2 regions of the Dongia sp. P2_B8 genome follow, and region 2 is predicted to be linked to the other one. Evidence: riboswitches for the same ligand, from Rfam matches in the RefSeq annotation. Region 2 holds a riboswitch; the other holds the start of a gene.

Region 1 (5,957 bases), on a different contig from region 2:
GAAGTGGCCGGTCTATCTCTCGACCAAGAATACGATCCTCAAGGCCTATGACGGTCGCTTCAAAGACATCTTCCAGGAGATCTTTGACGCCGAATTCAAAGAGTCCTTTGCCAAGGCCGGCATTACTTATGATCATCGCCTGATCGACGACATGGTAGCGTCTGCGTTGAAATGGTCCGGCGGTTTCGTCTGGGCCTGCAAGAATTATGACGGCGACGTGCAGTCCGACACCGTGGCCCAGGGCTTCGGTTCGCTGGGCCTGATGACCTCGGTCCTCCTCTCGCCTGACGGCAAGACGGTGGAAGCGGAAGCCGCACACGGAACAGTCACGCGTCACTACCGCGAACATCAGAAGGGCAAGGAGACATCGACCAACCCGATCGCCTCGATCTATGCCTGGACCCGTGGCCTCTGGTATCGCGGCAAGTTCGATGGCACCCCGGAAGTGCAGAAGTTCGCCGAGAATTTGGAGAAAGTCTGCGTCGATACGGTCGAATCCGGTTTCATGACCAAGGATCTGGCGCTGCTCATCAGCCCGGACCAGAAGTGGCTCTCCACCACCCAGTTCCTCGACAAACTCGACGAGAACCTCAAGAAAGTGATGGGCTGATACAATGTTGAAACGACTTCTGCTCGCGCTGGCGCTCATTGTCGGCATCAGCGCACCGGCTCTCGCCCTCGACCCGGAAAACACGCTCTATCTCGATCTGCAGGGCGGGCGCGTCACGATTGAACTGCTGCCACAGGTAGCGCCGAAGACGGTGGCACGTATGAAGGAACTGGTGCGCCAGGGCTTCTTCGACGGAACGCCGATCCACCGCGTCATTCCGGGCTTCATGGCACAGATGGGTGACCCGACCGGTACCGGCACCGGCGGTTCCGGCCAGAACCTGCCCGCCGAGTTGAGCACGTTGAAGCATGAACGCGGGACCGTTTCCATGGCCCGCGCTCAGAGCCTCAACAGTGCCGATAGCCAGTTCTTCATCTGCTTTGCCCCGGCCCCCAATCTCGATGGGAATTACACCATCTGGGGCCGCGTGGTTGACGGCATGCAATTCGTCGACCGCATCAAGGCGGGTACGGAGGAAGAAAACGGCATCGTCATGATGCCTGACCATATCAAGAAAATGCAGGTCGCCGCCGACGCGCAGTAGGTGATCGCGATACGTCGCCACAAAGGCGGTGTGTGGCATGACCACGCACCGCCTTTTTCTTTGCCTATCGAAATCGCCGTGCCGGCCAGTCTTCCAGGCGATAGGCAGCATCCCAGAACATCCATTCGAATTCGACCGAGCGCTGGAACAGAAGCAGCATGCGTTGCCGCAGACCGGCGCCGGCATCGGCCGCTGCCACTTCCGCGGCCGCTTCAGCCGCCGCTACACTTGCCTGGAATTCGGGCGCGGCGTAGGTATCGATCCATCCCTGGAACGGGTTGTTGGCAGCTGCCCACGCCGCGATGTGGAGCCCAACCTCAGCATAGATGCTGAAGCAGGGCAGGATCGCGGCCAACAATGTTTCATAGGAACCCGTCTGTGCTTCGGCCAGCATGAAGCTGGTATAGCCAAGGCAAGTCGGCGAAGCTTCGGCCCGTATCATGGCATCCTCAACGACACCGAACGTGGCAAGATAGTCGCGCTGCATCACCTGCTCGAACAGAACGGCGCCGGTTGCGGCCTGGTTGAACTGGACGATTGCCGCCGCATTGGGCGCCTTCGCAGCCAGCGCCGACAGCGCGCGTGCGTAGGCGGTGAGATAAAGCGAATCTTGAATGAGGTAATACTGAAAGCGATCCTGACGCAGGGTCCCTTGTGTCAGTTCCTGGTTGAACGGCAGATCCTGGATGGCCCGGCGCAGTGAGGCCGTCATCGCGCGCGCCTCTTCAAGGAACGATGGCATGATCTATTCTCCCGACCGGCGGCCGTCATGGGGCTGCCATAGATGATGAAAGTGATGAACCGGGCCGTGCCCATGCCCGACGTCGAGCATCGCACTCGCGGCGATGGCCGCTGTCACATAGGCCTTCGCTGCCTGCACAGAAGCGACGACATCGCCCCGTTGCGGCAACAGGGCCGCAATGGCAGCCGACAGGGTACAGCCCGTGCCGTGGGTGTTCGCCGTGTCGATCCGTGCCGCATCCAGCCGCGTTGCGACATTCCCTGCGAGCAACAGATCCGGACTGAATGCACCCGGCAGATGACCGCCTTTGAGAAGCACGCCGGCCATGCCGGCGGCGGCAAAGCGGTTGGCCGTTTCCGTCATCTCGGCCCAGTTCGTCGCAACGGGCCGACCCAGCAAGGCAGCAGCCTCCGGCAAATTTGGTGTGACGATGCTGGCGAGCGGCATCAAATCATCGCGCAAGGCCGTGACGGCGGCTTCGTCCAGCAGGCGATGGCCACCCTTGGCAACCATGACCGGATCGAGCACGATCCAGCGCGGCTGCCAGAATGCCAATCGCGCGGCGACGACTTCAATGATCTCGGCATTGGCCAACATGCCGATCTTGACGGCATCGATCCGGATATCCTCGAACACCGCGTCGATCTGTTGCGCCACAAAACTGGGCGCCACCCATTCGACGGCCCGGACGCCGCGCGTATTCTGTGCCGTCAAAGCTGTTATCACGGATGCACCATAGGCTCCCAAGGCCGAGAAGGTCTTGAGATCCGCCTGGATTCCGGCGCCGCCGCCGGAATCGCTGCCGGCAATGGTCAGGACGTTGTGAATCATTTTTGCGCCTCCGTCACCAGGTGCCGAAGGTGGCGGGCCGCTTGTTCCGGATCGAGTGCAGTACAAATCGCCGAGACGACCGCCACCCCGTCCGCACCCGCCCGTACAACAGCGTCGGCATTTGTTTGGTTGAGACCGCCGATGGCAACGACCGGCTGATCGATCTGCTGACGCAGATCGCGAAACCCTTCAATGCCAAGAGCTGGTGCCGCATCAACCTTGGTGCTGGTTGGAAAGACCGGTCCCAGGCCGACATAGTCGACGGTGGCTGGATCGATGCTGGCCAGTTCGGTTGCGCAGGTCACGGAGAGACCGATGATCTTGTCATTGCCCAGCAGGCGCCGCGCAACAGGCACCGGCATATCAGCTTGACCGACATGGACACCATCAGCCTTGGCAGCCAACGCAATGTCGACATGATCGTTGATGACAAAGGGAATACGGTGATGCCGCGCCATCTCGCACAGGGCGAGCGCATCTTCCAGAAGCTGTCGCAGATGCGTCCGCTGGCCGCGCAATTGCAGCATCGAGACAGGCCCCTTGAGCGCTGTCTTTACCGTCGCCACAAGGCCTCTGGCCCCACATTGCGTGGCGTCCGCCACCAGATAAAGCGACAGATCGAACTTCCTCTGCGCGCTCATGTCAGTTTCACCAGGGCAGCGATCATCGCGCCGTCCAGATGGTAGAGCGCGTCCAGAAAGGCCGTTTGAAAGGAGCCCGGACCAATTTTCGCACCACCATTCGCCATAACAATATCGCCAGCAACACCCATGGCCGCCATCGCTTGGACCGCCGCATCAAACGGGTCCTCAAGGACCGCGAGATAGGCACCGGTGAGTGCACTGGCGGTGCAGCCCATGCCGGTCACTCGGCTCATGATCGGGTGGCCGTTGCCGATCCCGGTCAGGCGCGTGCCATCGGTGACATAGTCGACAGCGCCACTCACCGTCACGACGGTAGCGTAGCGATGGGCCAACTCCTTGGCCGCATCGATCGCGGCGTCCGATGCGGCCAAACTGTCGACACCTTTGCCGCCTGCGGATTGGCCCGCCAGGGCCATGATTTCGGAGGCATTGCCCCGAATGACGGCGGGATGGGCCTCCAGCAATTCCACCGCGAGCCTGGTGCGGTAGCCAAGCGCGCCTACTGCAACGGGATCCAGTGCCCAGGGCGTCCCCGCCTGCTGCGCACTGAGGGCCGCAAGGCGCATGGCCGCCGCCCAGCTCGATGACATGGTGCCCAGATTGATGACGACCGCACCGGCGACGGCGGCAATTTCGGCCACTTCCTCGGCGTTTTCGACCATCGCCGGCGACGCACCCAGGGCCAGCAGAGCGTTGGCGGTCACGTTGGTCACGACCAGATTGGCGATATTGTGGATAAGCGGCGCCGTGGCACGGATATCGTGCAATGCCGTACTGAATTGATGGGATGATTTGCTTGCCATTGATGTCTTAGCTCCCTTGTTCAGCAAAGGGGGAAAGACACCAACTGACAAATAACCGCTTCACGGAGAGGTCGCTTGCCGGGCGGTGCAACGATCCCTTCGCTGGCATGATCCAGATCAGGTTCTTCGGGTATGATCTCAGCCCGTCACATTTGACGGACACCCCGCGTTACAACGTCGGCCAGTCTATGGAAAAGTGGCGCCCTGTCAAATCGGCAGTCGACGGGCCTTACCAGCCCTAGAGCAAGTACGAGATCAAATGCCGGCCCGCGCTCTCTGTATGTCGCGCAGCACAATGATACCAAAGGCCAAGGGCAGTAGACCGAAGGTGGTCAGGGCGAGCGGCGCATCGAATCCGATGACGTCGCCAAGGGGCGCCATCAGAGCAACCAACCCGCCAACGATGACCAGCAAGCCCCCCACCAGCCCGAAGAGCATGCTGGTGCCCTGCGCGACAAAACGAATCCGCCGGGAGACAGTGACGCCTGACTGCCAAAGGTCGGGAACGGTCGCGCCACCATGCCTCGCTGCCAGTATCGCCGATATAGAGACGATGGTAACTGCCGCCAGCAGGGCAAGATTGGCCAACAGCACCGTGGGATCATCTGCCGGCAGCCCCTCCTCCAACCAATCAATGTAGAACAGCGGCCAATCGTAGATACCATGAAGAAAGATCGACGCGACGACACCGCAGGTGAGCAGCCATCTCTTCCTCGCTGCATAAGCTTCAGCCTGAGCCAGAAAGCGGCCCATCACGATGCCGCAGGTGGTGTGCATCGGCACAGCCATCATTGCCCGCGTAATGCCAACCGAGAGCCAATCGTCGCTGCCGTCGAAGACATAGGCGATGTTCTCGATGGCGGCGAAGCCGAGCCCGACGATGATGGAAGTCGCGAAGATGCTCTGTGGTTGCTCACAGTCTTCATGCCGGCGAATGATCATCCAGACCAGGATGAATTTCGCGACTTCCTCCGGAATGGCGGCACCGAGAAAAGCCTCGCCAAAGGAAATGAGGACACTGCTGCCGAAATGACCGGCAATAGCCATGCCGATCAGACCAAATCCGGAGGCGAGCAATGTTGCGATGACGCCGAGCCCAAGCGCTTCTGCGAGGAGTTCGACACTCAGATAATGCCGAAACCGCCAGAAGAAATAGGCACTCAGAACGATCGCAGGCGACAACGCGACGGCCAGGAGAATGAGACTGCCGACCGCGCTGTCCGCCATTGTCAGCCGTTCGGCAGGAACAGAGCAACCAATGGAAGGGCCGTGATAAGACTGCCAATGACCGCGCCGGTAACACTGGTGCCACCAGCCTTTTCAATCAGTCTTAAACGCTGCGCTTCGTCGGTCGCTCGCTTGTTGATCTTGTTGATCTTGCGCTGGGCGAATGCCAGATAGAGCGGCTTCCCGCTCATGGCGAAGGCTACTGCAAATGCCCCCGCACCGCCGGAACCCTTAAATGGAACCATGGTGACGATCACCGTCACAATCGCCAGAACAACGGCGATGTAAAGATGCATGCGCCTGTACATGAACCAGGCAACGGGAACGAAGAAAGCTGGCCAGCAAAAAGCTATGCCGCGTCGCTTCTCCTGTTGTCGATCGAACAGTGCGAGATAGGGTCCCGCATTCTTGCCGATGAAGAGTTCCAAATCGTCGCGATATGTGCGCTCGACGATCGCCTCGACCGCCACCGGTTCGCCACCAACGTCCGTCATTCCCCCAGTTCCACTATCTGTGCATTGCAATCCCAGACAAACTACCTAGACGAGTGACGAGC
Region 2 (5,957 bases):
GCAAGCGGGGCGAGGGAGCTTCAAGCGAGCTCACTATAAAAGCCCCTCGCCCCTTTGGGGAGAGGGGTTGGGGTGAGGGGGCGCTTACTTACTTCGCGAACCGGTCCGTTGCTTCAATGAGCTGGTTCATGATGCCCGGCTCGTCAAACGCATGCCCGGCATCGTCGACGATGACGAAATCGGCTTCCGGCCAGGCCTTGTGCAGTTCCCAGGCGGTGACGGCTGGGGTGCAGATGTCGTAGCGGCCCTGGATGATGATGCCAGGAATATCTTTCAGCTTGTGGGCATCGCGAATGAGCTGGTCTGGTTCGAGCCAGCCGTGATTGACGAAATAATGATTCTCGATGCGGGCGAAGGCGAGAGCGAACTGGTCCTGGCCATAGCTGGTGCTGTTCTGCTTGTTAGGTAGCAATTTGATTGTGCTGCCCTCCCAGATGCTCCAGGCGCGCGCTGCCTCGATCTGCGCGTTGGCGTCGGTGCCGGTGAGGCGCTTCCGGTAGGCCGCCACCAGATCGCCACGCTCAGCCTCGGGAATGGGGGCAAGGAACGCTTCCCACAGATCCGGGAACAGATTCGAAGCGCCATTCTGATAATACCAGGCGATCTCGCGCGGCTTCAGCGTGAAGATGCCGCGCACGACGAGCTCACTCACCTGCTTGGGATGTGTCTCGGCATAGGCCAGCGCCAAAGTTGACCCCCACGAGCCACCGAACACCAGCCACTGCTCGACACCCATGATGCCGCGCAGCTTCTCGATATCCTTCACCAGATCCCAGGTGGTGTTGTTTTCCAGGCTGGCATGCGGCTTCGAACGGCCGCAGCCACGCTGGTCGAACAGCAATACGCGATACTTCTTTGGGTCGAACAGGCGCCGATGCGCCGGACTGCAACCAGCGCCTGGGCCGCCATGCAGGAACACGGCGGGCTTGCCGTCCGGGTTGCCGGAGATTTCCCAATAGACCTGATGACCGTCGCCAGTCTCAAGATAGCCGGTGCGATAGGGTTCGATCGCCGGGTAGAGCGTGCGCATGCTGGATCCGTCCTGGAGGCTCAAAAGGAGAAAGAAACTGAGCCCTCAGGATTAGGCGATCCCGGCATGCGGGGCAAGGTGCCCCGCATGCCGTTGGATCAATCGTGTTTCACGCCGTCCAGCGACAGATCACCATTCTCGATCGCGTGTCGCAGGGCCTTGAGGCCCAGTTCCAGCTCTTCCGCCATTTCGCGCGAGCGGCGGATATCGGCGATATCCAGTTCGCCGATGGGCGCCCGCTTGTTGCTGCCAAGATCGACGATCTGGGCGAGATAGCGGCCCTTGAGCTTGGCCAGCAACCGGGCCACGCGTTGCACCTCGACCGGGGTGCAGGCATGGACGGCATGCTCGGTTTCGGACCGGGTGAAGGCGCGGATATCGTTGTTGAGGTGATAGAGATACTGCCCGACGGTGGGCACATTCTCGAACACCTTGGCGCGCTGCGGGACCGCTGGCCTGGTTTCAAGGGCGCGGGGCGGTTCCTGGCGCGCGGCAACGGATGCCGTCGGTACCTTCAAGGGCGTCACATTGCCGGCCAAAGCGGGTCTCCCCGCTTCCGGTTCTATCCTGCTGCGGTTATTGGGTTTTTCGGCTTCCGTCTTCTTCGAGAACATGGACAACATGGGCAGATTCTTCCCCTTGGTTCACCATCTGGGGGAAACGATGCAAACCCTGTGCCGTGGGTGACTCTCAGGCCCGCCGCAACTTAACGCCGTCATCCTCGGGCTTGACCCGAGGATCAGGTCCAGCTGCCGTGCTGTTGCCAGCAGATCCTCGGGTCAAGCCCGAGGATGACGAGTTGGAGTGTATCGAAGAGAACTGGCGAGTTCGGTTCAGGCGAAGACGAACATGTTGGCACCGCGCTCGCGGGCCTGCAGCATGGCGTCGGTGGCGCGAGACAGCAGCCCTTCGGCCCCGGTGGCGCTGGTGGGATAGAGCGAGATGCCGATCGCGGCATTGAGGGCCACCGGGCCGATACCGACGGAGAGCGGGCGGCCGATCTCCTCGATGATCTTTTCGGCAACGATCTGGATGTCTTCGACCCGCGGCATCGATTCGGCAAGGATCGCCAATTGCTGCTGCTCGAAACGGGCGATGGTGTCGCTGCCGCGCAAGGTGGGCGTGATGCGCTCGGCCAGCTCGCGCATGGCCAGATCCTGATAGGCACCGTCCTCACCGTGGCCATCGGGCAGGTTCTCGATATCGACCAGCAGGATGGCGAAAAAATCCTTGTTGCGCTTGGCGCGGCGGACGGCGAGGGACAGGATTTCCCAGAACAGGATCTGGCTGGGCAGGCTGGTCACCGGATCGAAGAGGCGCAGGCGCGCAAGCTTGCGTTCGGAATCGCGCCGCGCGAGGGCGTAGCGGACGGCGCGACGCAGCACGACGGCGGAAAGATCACCCGCAGCCACGATATCGATGGCGCCAGCTGCCGCTGCTGCCTGTGCGATCTGCGATCCGTCACTGTCGACGAGGGCGATGACCGGACCCGCCCGCGAAATGATCGGGATGGCTGAGAGCAGATTATGATGGGCCCGGCCGGCACCGCGCAGATCATAGAGTGCCACGCCGCGGGCGCCAGCGACCGAAAGGGCCCGCAATGTCGCTTCCGGATCGGTGGCGATCACGAGGTCCAGGGGATCGCTCGGCCGTTCCGCGATCTGGCGCTTGAGATCGGCGCCGAGGCCGGCATCGCCGGTCAGGGCGACCAGGGTCATGATGGCCTCGGTAGAATTGGTGGTGTCGCTCATGAAATCGGCGCTCGCCTGCAGCTTAAGAGAAAATCTTTGGCCACGGTGACAGAGGCGGCCAAACAAGACAACAGATAGCTTTCCGATGGCTTTCGAGAAGGCTTGCCAGATTGGCCACATCTCCGCTATGCGGCTGGACCATGACCTTGGACAGCGACATCGAGACACTCTTCCGCACCCAGCCGCTGCTGGCGGCGGTGCCGCGTGCCGACTGGCGGGTGACGCCCTTGGCCGGCATCACCAACCGCAGCTACCGGCTGCGCGCGCAAGATGAGGATCTGGTGCTGCGCTGGCCCGGCGCCAGTGCCTCGCGCTATCTCGACCGCAGCGCGGAACCGGCCAATGCGCAGGCGGTGGCGGATCTGGGCCTCAGCCCGCGCGTGCTGGCGGCGGACCCGGCGCAGGGTTGGTACATCACGGCCTATGAAACCGGTGCGCGGCCACTCACCCCGACGGACTTTGCGCTGCCCGAGATCTTTGCAGAGGTGTTGTCGCTGCTGACCAGATTGCACCGGGCACCGATCCGCTTTCCTTTCCGGCAGGGATTGTTCCAGGCGATCGATCTCTATCTCACTTTGGCGCCAGCCCCGCGCATGCTGGACCTGCGCCGCCGGCTGGCGCCGGTGCAGGCAGCGCTCACGCGCAATCCGATGCCGATGGCGCCCTGCCACATCGATCCCAATCCAGCGAATTTCCTGCGCTGCCATGATGGAAGCCTGAAACTCATCGATTGGGAATTTGCGGCGATGGAAGAACCGCTCTGGGATCTTGCCGCGGTGACGCTCGAGGCCGGATTTGACGAGACACCCACCATCATCGAATCGTTGATCGGCCCAACGCAGCTGCCGCGCTTCGAGCTCTACAAAACCAGCCTCAATCTGGTGGCTGCCAGTTGGTGCGAGGCGGAAATCGCAGCCGGCAACGATTCCAACGATTTGATCGATCTGCGTGACCGGCGCATCCAACGGCTGGAACAGCGGCTCCTTGACCCGCATCACGCCGCTTGGCTGCAGCACGCTTGACAAATTGGGCCTTCCTGACGAAAGTGGCCGCCACTCAACGGGGTGCCCCAGTTTGCAGGGGCTGAGAGAAGCGAAAGCGCGCTTCAACCCGCGGAACCTGATCCGGGTCATGCCGGCGGAGGGATATGAGTCAGCGATTGCAAGCCACACGGTCCCAATCCCGATTTCTGTCTCTCTATCCAGCGCCCAAGCGGAGGAGATAGATCATGCGGTTGCGCGCCATACTGACATCGACGGTCCTGGCATCTGTTCTTGCTGTCGTCTCGGCCCCAATCTTTTCAGCCTGGGCTGACGAGAAGCCGGTACTGACCGTCTATACCTACAATTCCTTCACCAGCGAATGGGGCCCCGGCCCGGTGCTGGAAAAGGCGTTCGAGGCGCAGTGCGCCTGCGACGTCAGCTGGGTGGCGCTGGAAGATGGTGCGGCCCTGCTTGCGCGCCTGAAGCTCGAAGGCAAGAACACCAAGGCGGATGTCGTGCTGGGCCTGGACACCAATCTCACCGCCGAGACCAAAGCCACCGGCTTGATTGCGCCGCATGGTGCCGATGTGTCGGCCTTGAAATTACCGATCGCCTGGGATGATGCCGATTTCGTGCCCTATGATTGGGGCTATTTCGCCTTCGTCTATGACAGCGAGAAGCTCAAAGATCCGCCCAAGAGCCTTGCGGAACTCGCCGACGGCAAGGATACGCCCAAGATCATCATCGAAGATCCGCGCACCAGCACGCCGGGCCTGGGATTGGTGATGTGGCTGCGCCAGGTTTATGGCGACAAGGCGCCAGAGATCTGGGCCGGCTTGAAACCGAAGATCCTCACCGTGACCAAGGGCTGGAGCGAGGCTTACGGCCTCTTCACCCAGGGCGAAGCGCCGTTGGTTCTCTCCTATACGACCTCGCCCGCTTATCACGAGATCGTCGAAAAGACCGAACGCTATCAAGCCCTGGTCTTTCCGGAAGGCAATTACATGCAGATCGAGGTGGCGGCCCGCATCGAGGGCTCGGCTCATGCTGATCTCGCGAAATCCTTCCTGCAGTTCCTGATCTCGCCGGACGCGCAGAAGGTCATTCCCACCACCAACTACATGTACCCGGTCACCGACATCGGCGCCGACCTGCCCAAGGAGTTCACGGCGCTGCCGAAGCCGGCAAAATCCCTGCTGCTGTCGGCGGGCGATGCCGCCGCTAACCGCGATGCCTGGACCAAGGAATGGATGGATATCGTCAGCCAGTGATGGCGCGATCCCCCGGAGCCGTCGGCCTTTCCGCAACCGTCCTGACCGGTTTCGGATTGGCCACGGTTCTGGGTGGCTTGGCGATCGCCGTCTTTGTGCTGCTGCTGGCAGCGGGTGGTGGCGATCACATGGCCGGGTCCTATGCCTATATCGGCCGCGTACTCGGTTTTACGCTGGGCCAGGCGCTGCTCTCGACCCTGCTGTCGCTGCTGGCTGCCGTGCCGATGACGCGGGCCTTGGCGCGCCAGGCGGCGTTTCCCGGACGCCTGCTGCTGCTGCGCCTTTGTGCCCTGCCGATGGTGATGCCGACCATCGTCGGCATCTTCGGTGTCGTTGCGGTCTATGGCGGCAGCGGCTATCTCGCCAGCACTGCAAGCTTCATGGGGCTCGATTGGCAGCCGCGGCTCTACGGCATGGGCGGTATTCTCATCGCCCATGTCTTCTTCAATCTGCCGCTCGCCATCCGCCTGCTGCTGCCGGCCTTCGCCTCGGTACCGGCGGAAACCTGGCGCCTCGCCGCACAGCTTGGCATGCGCAGCCGCGACGTGTTCCGCATCATCGAGATCCCGCTGCTGCGCCAGCAGTTGCCGGGCATCGCCGTCATCATCTTCATGCTGTGCTTCACGACCTTTGCCGTGGCGCTGACCCTGGGCGGTGGTCCCAAGGCGACGACCTTGGAGGTTGCCATCTATCAGGCCCTGCGTTTCGATTTCGATCTGCGGCTGGGTGCGTTGCTGGCGTTGCTGCAGGCCGGTTTCTGCGCCGCCGGTGCCTGGCTCGTGTGGCGCACGGGCAGGCAGATGGTGCTTGGCAATGGCACGCGCCTGGTGGCGCATCGCTATGACGGCGGCACCCGCGTGGCACGCGCGTTCGATTTCGGGACGATCATCCTCGGTGCCATTTTTATCGGTCTGCCGATCCT

The links. A riboswitch is a leader RNA that binds a small molecule or an ion and turns the genes downstream of it on or off. The one in region 2 is predicted to bind thiamine pyrophosphate.
Region 1: it holds a riboswitch for thiamine pyrophosphate, as region 2 does, so the genes downstream of both, thiM (hydroxyethylthiazole kinase) here and thiB (thiamine ABC transporter substrate binding subunit) in region 2, are expected to answer to the same signal.

What each region holds. Positions count from the first base shown of each region.
Region 1 is NZ_JBFUDM010000001.1:820,372-826,328, reverse strand. It holds gene AC1DWZ_RS03795 (NADP-dependent isocitrate dehydrogenase) at 1-610, shown strand, start outside; gene AC1DWZ_RS03790 (peptidylprolyl isomerase) at 615-1,154, shown strand; gene AC1DWZ_RS03785 (TenA family protein) at 1,219-1,896, opposite strand; gene thiD (bifunctional hydroxymethylpyrimidine kinase/phosphomethylpyrimidine kinase) at 1,900-2,727, opposite strand; gene thiE (thiamine phosphate synthase) at 2,724-3,368, opposite strand; gene thiM (hydroxyethylthiazole kinase) at 3,365-4,174, opposite strand; TPP riboswitch at 4,251-4,351, opposite strand; gene AC1DWZ_RS03765 (PrsW family glutamic-type intramembrane protease) at 4,430-5,401, opposite strand; gene AC1DWZ_RS03760 (DUF2628 domain-containing protein) at 5,404-5,895, opposite strand.
Region 2 is NZ_JBFUDM010000003.1:464,190-470,146, forward strand. It holds gene pip (prolyl aminopeptidase) at 89-1,030, opposite strand; gene AC1DWZ_RS09790 (hypothetical protein) at 1,129-1,653, opposite strand; gene AC1DWZ_RS09795 (diguanylate cyclase domain-containing protein) at 1,864-2,781, opposite strand; gene AC1DWZ_RS09800 (phosphotransferase) at 2,922-3,803, shown strand; TPP riboswitch at 3,832-3,945, shown strand; gene thiB (thiamine ABC transporter substrate binding subunit) at 4,010-5,035, shown strand; gene thiP (thiamine/thiamine pyrophosphate ABC transporter permease) at 5,035-5,957, shown strand, end outside.